2 regions of the Mycolicibacterium baixiangningiae genome follow, and region 1 is predicted to be linked to the other one. Evidence: riboswitches for the same ligand, from Rfam matches in the RefSeq annotation. Region 1 holds a riboswitch; the other holds the start of a gene.
What was found. Region 1 has a riboswitch for glycine ahead of I7X18_RS27970 (glycine cleavage system protein T). Riboswitches for the same ligand answer to the same signal wherever they lie in the genome.

Region 1 (4,043 bases):
CGACGAGCCCACCGCCAACCTCGATCCGGCCGGTGTCGTCGAGGTTCGGGATGCCGTCGCCGCCGCCGCCGACCTGACCGGCGCCACCCTCGTCATCGTCGAACACCGCACGAAGGTGTGGCTGCCCGTCGTCGACCGGGTCGTCGTGGTGGGCGAAGACGGCGACATCATCGCCGACGGAACCCCGGAGCAGACGGTGCAGCGGGAGAGCGCGCACCTGGTCCGTTCCGGCATCTGGGTTCCGGATGCACCTGCGCCCACAGTCCATCGCCATCCGCCCGCGCACGCCGAACCGTTGCTGGCCGCCGCCAAGCTGTCGGTGGGTCACCGCACGGGACCGGCCCTGCAGAGCGGGCTCGACCTCGAATTCCGCCGGGGCCGCATCACGACGGTCAGCGGACCGAACGGTTCAGGTAAATCGACCCTCGCCCTGACGCTGGGCGGACTGCTGCCACCGCGCGACGGCACCCTCGAGGCCGTGGGCGCCTTCGCGCCGTCACCGAAGAATCGGCAACCCGTCCGGTGGCGCTCCAAGGAACTCCTCACCCGGATCACCAGCGTGTTCCAAGACCCCGAACACCAGTTCCTCACCGCGACGGTGCGTGACGAAATCCTGCTCGGGCCCAGGGCGCTCAAACGGGGCACGGCCGAGACAGCCACGCTGGGCGACGCCCTGCTGGAGCGACTCCGCCTCGCCCACCTGGCTGACCAGAGCCCCTACGCCCTCTCGGGTGGCGAGAAGCGGCGACTGTCCGTCGCGACGGTGCTGATGACGCGACCCGGCGTCATCGTCCTCGACGAACCGACCTTCGGGCAGGACCGCCGCACCTGGGAAGAGCTGATCCACCTGCTCGCCGAGATCGCCGACGAGGGCACGGCGGTGGTGGCCGTGACCCACGACGCCGAGTTCGTCCACATACTCGCCGACGACCGCATCGACCTTCCTGCGCTCGCCGCGCCCCAGCCCGCCGGCGGTACACGATGACCCTCGGCGCCCGCCGGACGGTGAACCCGGTCGCGAGGCTCCTGACCGCCGGTGTGATCGCCGTCGCCCTCGTGTTGAGCGTCGACTGGGTCTCGGCGCTCACCGCGCTCGTGCTGGAGATTCCGCTCCTGGTGCTGCTCGGAGTCCGGCTGCGGTCCTTCCTGATTCGCGGCGGATTGATCACCGTCGCAGCCGGGCTGACCGCCCTCACCAACCTTCTCTACGGTGAGGTCAGCGGCACCGTGCATTGGCATTTCCTGTTGATCAACGTCAGCGACGGCTCCATCGAGTTGGCGTTGGCCATGTTCCTGCGCGTCCTGGCGATCGCGCTGCCGTCGGTGTTCCTGTTCCTCGATGTGCAGGCGACGGAACTGGCGGACGGACTGGGTCAGATCTTCCGACTGCCCTCCCGTTTCGTCGTGGGGGCGCTGGCGGGGATGCGGCTGGTCGGGTTACTGCGCGAGGACTGGCGCTACCTGGGCTACGCGCGCAGGGCCCGCGGCGTCGCTGATCATGCCCGCGTGCGGCGAGCGCTGGGCCAGGCGTTCGCGTTGCTCGTCTTCGCACTGCGCCGCGGCTCGAAGCTGGCGACCGCGATGGAAGCGCGCGGATTCGGCGCCTACTCCGACCGCACCTGGGCCCGGCCCTCGAGGTTCGGGGCGCCGGAGTGCACCCTGGTGTTCGCGGGAGTCGCCATCGCGGCGGCGTCGATCGCCGTCTCGATCGGCTATGGCGCCTGGGAGTTCATCGGAGCGTAGTGGGCTTGCCGCTGATCGAGCGGGTGTATGTTGTGGACTCAACAAACTGAATACGCCGTTGACGCGTTGTGGGAGAACCTCGAACTCGAGGCGCCGTAGGAGCAATCTCCTCCCCGGGAATCTCTCAGGCCCAAGTACCGCGACGCCGAGGCAACTCTGGAGACAAGATCCGCCCGCGAAGGCGGCTCTTACCGAAGGTGTACGACGCCGTCCGCGGCGTCCCAGACTCTCAGGTTTCAGGACAGAGCGGGGAGGGCGCCGGCCCGGTGCGCACCGGGCTTTCGAACCTTGGAGCTGCCCTCATGTCCCGACATCCTTTCGTGCCGACCCCGACATCGGCAGACGCATGAACAACCACCCCGCGCTGTATGACGAGCACGCCGCACTGAACGCAGCGTTCACGGACTTCGCCGGATGGCAGATGCCGTTGAAGTACACCAGCGAGCTCGCCGAACACCACGCCGTGCGCACCGCCGCCGGCCTGTTCGACCTCAGCCACATGGGTGAAATCGCCGTCCGGGGCCCGCAGGCGGCACGGCTGTGGACTACACGGTGACCGCACCCCCGTTCTACACGCGCCCCCGCTCCTGATCGATTGCCGCCGAGAGGATTACGATGACCACGTCCGACCTTCCCGATGACCGCCTGTACAGCTCCGACCATGAGTGGGTGACCCTCACCTCCGCCGAGGTGCCCGCTGAACCTGTCCGAATCGGTATCACTCGCGTCGCCGCCGAAGCCCTCGGCGACCTGGTATTCCTCGACCTGCCCGATGTCGGCGCCGAGGTCACCGCCGGTGCGGCGTGCGGCGAGGTGGAATCCACCAAATCCGTGTCCGATCTGGTCGCCCCGGTGACCGGAACCGTCACCGAGATCAACACCACCGCCGTAGAAGACCCCAGCATCGTGTCGGCGGACCCGTACGGGGAAGGTTGGCTCTTCGCCGTCGAGGCGACGGCGCTGGGAGCCCTGATGACCGCCGCCGAATACGCCGAGGCGAACGAACTCTCGTCATGACCGTCCTCAACGAACCCCTAGCCGGCTTCGACCCCGAGATCGCGCATCTGATCGACCAGGAGCGGCTACGCCAGGAGACAGGCCTGGAGATGATCGCTTCGGAGAACTACGCGCCGCTGGCGGTGATGCAGGCTCAGGGGTCGGTGCTGACCAACAAGTACGCCGAGGGGTACCCGGGTCGGCGCTACTACGGCGGATGCGAATTCGTCGACGGCGTCGAACAACTCGCGATCGACCGGGTGAAGGCGCTGTTCGGCACGGAGTACGCCAACGTCCAGCCGCACTCCTCCCGCAGGTTCACCCTTGACGACTTCCGGACCGTCGCCGACCTGATCGCCAAGGCGCTGATCGCCTCTGGCGCGGACGAATTGGCCGCGCTCCGCGGTGAGGTCCATGACCTGGCCACGCGTTATCCGCTCTACCCGGAGCTGGCACGGCCATGACAGTCAGCGTGTTCGACCTGTTCTCGATCGGCATCGGCCCGTCGAGTTCGCACACGGTCGGTCCGATGCGTGCGGCCAATCGGTTCGCCGCCACGCTGCGGGATCGGCACCTCCTGGACCGGCTCGCCGACGTGCGCATCGACCTCTACGGATCGCTGGCCGCGACGGGCGCCGGCCATGGCACGATGTCGGCCATCCTGCTCGGGTTGGAAGGGTGCCGGCCGGAGACGATTCCGACCAGACACAAGGAATTGCGCTCCCGCGAGATCGCGCAGACCGGCATCACCCGTGTCGACGCGACCGTGCCCGTGCGGCTCAGCGAACGCGATATCGCCTTGCATCCCGAGATCGTGCTGCCGACGCACAGCAACGGTATGCGCTTTTCGGCCCTCGACGCCCGGGGCGATGTGTTGGCCGATGAGACCTACTTCTCCGTCGGCGGCGGATTCGTCGTCACCGACGATTCGGCGCATGACGACGATTCGGCGCATGACGACGGCGTCGCCGCGCCGCCGGTGCAGCTGCCGTACACCTCCGGCGACGAGCTGCTCGGCATCTGTGACCGCTTGGACGTCCCGATCAGCGAGGTCGTGCTGCGCAATGAAACCTACAGCCGCACACGGGGAGAAGTCCGGACCAGATTGCTGCACATCCGCGATGTCATGATGGAGTGCGAACAGCGCAGCATCCGCCGCGACGGCCTGCTCCCCGGTGTACTGGGTGTGCGGCGTCGGGCCAAGGCCTGGTTCGAGCGCCTCGATGCCGAAGACCCCGACCGCAAACCGGAATTCGCCGAGGACTGGGTCAACCTCGTCGCACTGGCGGTCAACGAGGAGAACG
Region 2 (4,043 bases), 3.0 Mb from region 1:
TACCGGGTGAACGCCGGATGTGTCAGGAATGGCGAAGTGCGCGTCGCGATCTCGGGTCCGACGAACGGCTGGCCGCCACGCGTGGCACCGAACGCCGCCAGCACGGCAGCAACGTGGTCGGCGGTGGTCGCCTCGTCACACGCAACCGAGAGGTGATCGGAATCGACCTGCCAGAGGTTGATGCCGTGCGACTTCGCGGCGTCGCGGATCTCGGCGGCGCGGCCCGGCACGCGGGCCAGCACGGTGTCGAAGAACGCGTCATGCACCACCTCGACCCCGGCCTCCACGAGTCCGGTCGCGACCGCGCGGGCATGTCCGTGGACGCGGCGGGCGATCGAGGTGAGCCCCTCGGCGCCGTGGTAGCTGGCGTACATGGCCGCCATCACCGCCAGCAACACCTGCGCGGTGCAGATGTTGCTGGTGGCCTTGTCCCGGCGGATGTGCTGTTCGCGGGTCTGCAGCGCGAGACGGTAGGCCGGTGCGCCGTCGGCGTCGACCGACACCCCGACCAGGCGACCGGGCAGTTGCCGGGCATGCTTGGTGTGCACCGCGAGGTAGCCGGCGTGCGGGCCACCGAAGCCCATCGGCACCCCGAAGCGCTGCGTGCTGCCGAACGCGACATCGGCGTCGTACTCACCGGGCGGGGTCACCAGCGTCATCGCCAGCAGATCCGCGCCGACCGCGACCAGGGCGCCGCGCTCGTGCGCCTCCGCCACCAGCGGCGCCCAGTCGACGAGCACCCCACTGGCACCGGGTAACTGGACGATCACGCCGAAGAAGTCGCCTTCGGGCAGACCCTGGCGCAGATCGGCGGCGACGATCTCGATCCCCAGCGGCTGGGCTCGGGTGGCCAGGACGGCCGCGGTCTGGCGGTAGACGTCGGCGTCGACGGCCAGGCGGGTGGACTTGCTGCGGCCGGCGCGCTGCATCAGCGTCATGGCCTCGGCGGCGGCGGTGGCCTCGTCGAGCATCGACGCATTGGCCACCTCGAGTCCGGTCAGATCGCAGACCATGGTCTGGAAGTTCAGCAGCGCCTCCAGGCGGCCCTGGCTGATCTCCGGCTGATACGGGGTGTACGCGGTGTACCAGGCCGGGTTCTCCAGGATGTTGCGGCGCAACACCGGCGGCGTGAGGGTGTCGAAGTAGCCCTGGCCGATCATCGACACCGCAACGGTGTTCGACTCGGCCAACGCGCGCAGTTCGGCCAGCGCCTCGGCTTCCGAGGCGGGAGCGGGAAGGCACTCTAGGCCGGGCGCGACACCGTCGGCCGACAGCGCGTCGAGGATGTTCACGGGCAGCGCCTTGGCGGCGAGGTCGTCGAGCGCCGGTACACCGATGGTGTCGAGCATGACCGCGACGGCGTCGGAGTCGGGACCGATGTGCCGGTCGGCGAAACGGGGCTGATGAGCATCGAGCACGGGTGGGTCTCCTACCGGGCGCAGAACCGCTGGACGGTCCCTCTCCCTCTGTCGTCGACCCGCGCGGGGTGCCTGAGAGATTCGGCGGTGGTTCTCGGTCGTCGAGAACCACGCCTTTCCCCATGGGCGGGCGGACCACTGATCCACCGCTTTCCAGAGGCATCGAAACCGTGCGCGGTCCTGGGTGCCTGAGAGGTTGACGGAGAGGTGTTGCTCCTTCGGCGCCCGTGACTGGCAGTCACGGAGCTCTCCCGCACACGGGCGATGCGAAACCAGTTTAGCGGGCTGCGCCGGCGGGCGTGCATCGCGAGGTGGTGGCCGCGTCCGCGGCGAAGTCGATCGCCGTCCACGCCATCGCCGTCGCACCGTCGCGCAGCGCCTGCTCGGCGAGCGGTCCGACCGCGGCATCGGCGAATGCGCGCTGATGGTTCACGGCCGGCAACGAACCGATGCCGAGGTACGGGTGAATGGCCCGGACGTGCTGGGACACATTCCCCATGTCCGTCGAGGCCGTCTTCATCGCCGCCGCGCCGTCCGGCGGTGGGGACGTCATGTCGCGACCGAGGGCCGTGGCGTTGCCGACGAACCAGTCCAGAAGTTGCTCGTCGGTGCGGAACTCCGAATAGCGGGGCGATTCGTCACGGATCTGGAGTTCACATCCGGTCGCCGTGGCGCCCGCGGTGAAACACGCCCGTATCCGCCGCTCGACGTCATCGAGTTCGGCCAGGCTGCCCGCACGCACGTACCAGCGGCCCGTCGCGAGGTCGGGCACCGCGTTCGGTGCCGTGCCCGCCTCGGTGACCACGCCGTGCACCCGCACCGTCGGGGGCAGATGCTGGCGCAGCAGTCCGATCGCGACCTGTGCGACGGTGAACCCGTCGGCGGCGTTGACCCCGAGATGGGGATATGCCGCGGCGTGCGCGCCGACGCCCCGGTAGGTGACCTCCCAGTGCGCAACGGCGAACGGCTCCGCCCTCGGGGCGTCGGCCGGGCCGGGGTGCATCATCAGGGCGGCATCGATGCCGGCGAACTGTCCGGCCTCCAGCATGAGGATTTTGCCGCCGCCGCCTTCCTCGGCCGGTGTGCCGATGACGTGCACCGTGAGCCCCGTGCCGGGCACCTCGTCTTCGGCTGCGCACACCATCAGCGCCGCGCCGACCGAGGCCGCCGCGATCAGGTTGTGCCCGCAGGCATGGCCCAGCCCGGGCAGCGCGTCGTACTCCGCCACGAATGCCACGTGGACGGGGCCGATCCCCGCGGTGGCGTGGAAGGCGGTGTCGAGCCCTCCCGCTCGGCGGTCGACGGCGAATCCCTCCGATTCGAGCAGCGTGGTGAGCCGACGGTGGGCGCGCACCTCGTGCCACGCGGTCTCCGGGTCGGCGTGCAGATCGGTGCTGATCGTGCGCACCGTGTCCCAGCGCCGGTTCAAACACCCCTGCGCCGCCCGCTTCCGCCGCAGGGTCACATCGGGGTCGTCGGTGAACTCAGAGGTCACCGGGCGCCCCGAACGACGGTGCCGCCGCAGGGTCCAGCGCACGCCGGACGTAGTCGTCGCGCTGCGGCGCCCAGACGTCCCATAGCGCGCACAGCGATTCGTACGGGTCGTCCGCCCAGTCCACCCGCAGTGTGGTCTCCGGCCACTCCACCTCGCGGTAGACCAGCAGCCCAGCCGCGTGGACCGGGCCCTCCTCTCCACCGGCCGTCAGTGCGGCGGCCAGTCCGTCGAGCAGTCTGCGTTCGAATTCTGTTGCGGTGGAACGCTCATAGCCGCGCACCAGGCCGGTGATCGTCTGCCGTCCCGCGAGCATGTTGCCCGCGGCCACCACACCGTCGCCCTCGAGGTGGTAGTGCCTGCCCAGTGACCCGGCCCCGCTGAACGCCGCGCAGCGGCCGGTGCGGTCCAGCACGGTCAGCTGGCGGTAGTCCCGCATCTCGTGGCCGGCGACGACGGCGGACATGGCCTCCCGTGGACTGTCACCGGCCGCGAGCCGGTCGAGTAGCAGGCCGCCCAGGCGCGGATCGGTGACGTTCTGGCTGGCGGCCGCCCCCAGACCCGGCCGGATGTTCAGGCAGCGCGACGCCACCGCGGGTGAGGACGAGGAGATGACCATCCCCAGTGCGCCCGTGTCGCGGTCGACGGCGGCGAGCGAGAAGGTCATGACCCCGCCTGCCGCACCGCGACCGCGTCGATCTCGACCAGCCACTCCGGTCGGGCCAGCGCGCTGACCACCAGACCCGTGGACACCGGGTGAACACCGCGCAGCCAGCGGCCCATCACCCGGTAGACGCTCTCCCGGTACCGGGGGTCGACGAGGTAGACGGTCACCTTGACGATGTCGTTCAGCGATGCGCCGGCTTCGCCGAGCAGGGTGGCGATATTGGCCATCGCCTGTTCTGCCTGTGCGGTGACATCGCCGACGCCGACGTTGGCCGCGGTGTCGAGATCCTGACCGATCTGGCCGCGCAGATAGATGGTGTCGCCGGCGACAACGGCTTGACACAGGTCGTTGTCCAGGTTCTGCTCCGGGTAGGTGTCGCGGGTGTTGAAGGGACGGATCCGCTGGTGTGTCACGCGGGCGCGCCTCCGTCCACCCGGTCGGACAGCTCCGCGGCGGACCGCACCAT

Region 2: it holds a riboswitch for glycine, as region 1 does, so the genes downstream of both, gcvP (aminomethyl-transferring glycine dehydrogenase) here and I7X18_RS27970 (glycine cleavage system protein T) in region 1, are expected to answer to the same signal.

What each region holds. Positions count from the first base shown of each region.
Region 1 is NZ_CP066218.1:5,884,261-5,888,303, forward strand. Features, by position in the region: gene I7X18_RS27960 (ABC transporter ATP-binding protein) at 1-985, shown strand, start outside; gene I7X18_RS27965 (energy-coupling factor transporter transmembrane component T family protein) at 982-1,743, shown strand; glycine riboswitch at 1,803-1,893, shown strand; partial or broken gene I7X18_RS27970 (glycine cleavage system protein T) at 2,090-2,278, shown strand; gene gcvH (glycine cleavage system protein GcvH) at 2,359-2,760, shown strand; partial or broken gene I7X18_RS27980 (serine hydroxymethyltransferase) at 2,757-3,047, shown strand; gene I7X18_RS27985 (L-serine ammonia-lyase) at 3,200-4,043, shown strand, end outside.
Region 2 is NZ_CP066218.1:2,911,480-2,915,522, reverse strand. Features, by position in the region: gene gcvP (aminomethyl-transferring glycine dehydrogenase) at 1-1,418, opposite strand, end outside; glycine riboswitch at 1,584-1,682, opposite strand; gene I7X18_RS13610 (M20 family metallopeptidase) at 1,696-2,877, opposite strand; gene I7X18_RS13605 (DUF1028 domain-containing protein) at 2,903-3,577, opposite strand; gene I7X18_RS13600 (RidA family protein) at 3,574-3,990, opposite strand; gene I7X18_RS13595 (4-hydroxyphenylacetate 3-hydroxylase family protein) at 3,987-4,043, opposite strand, start outside.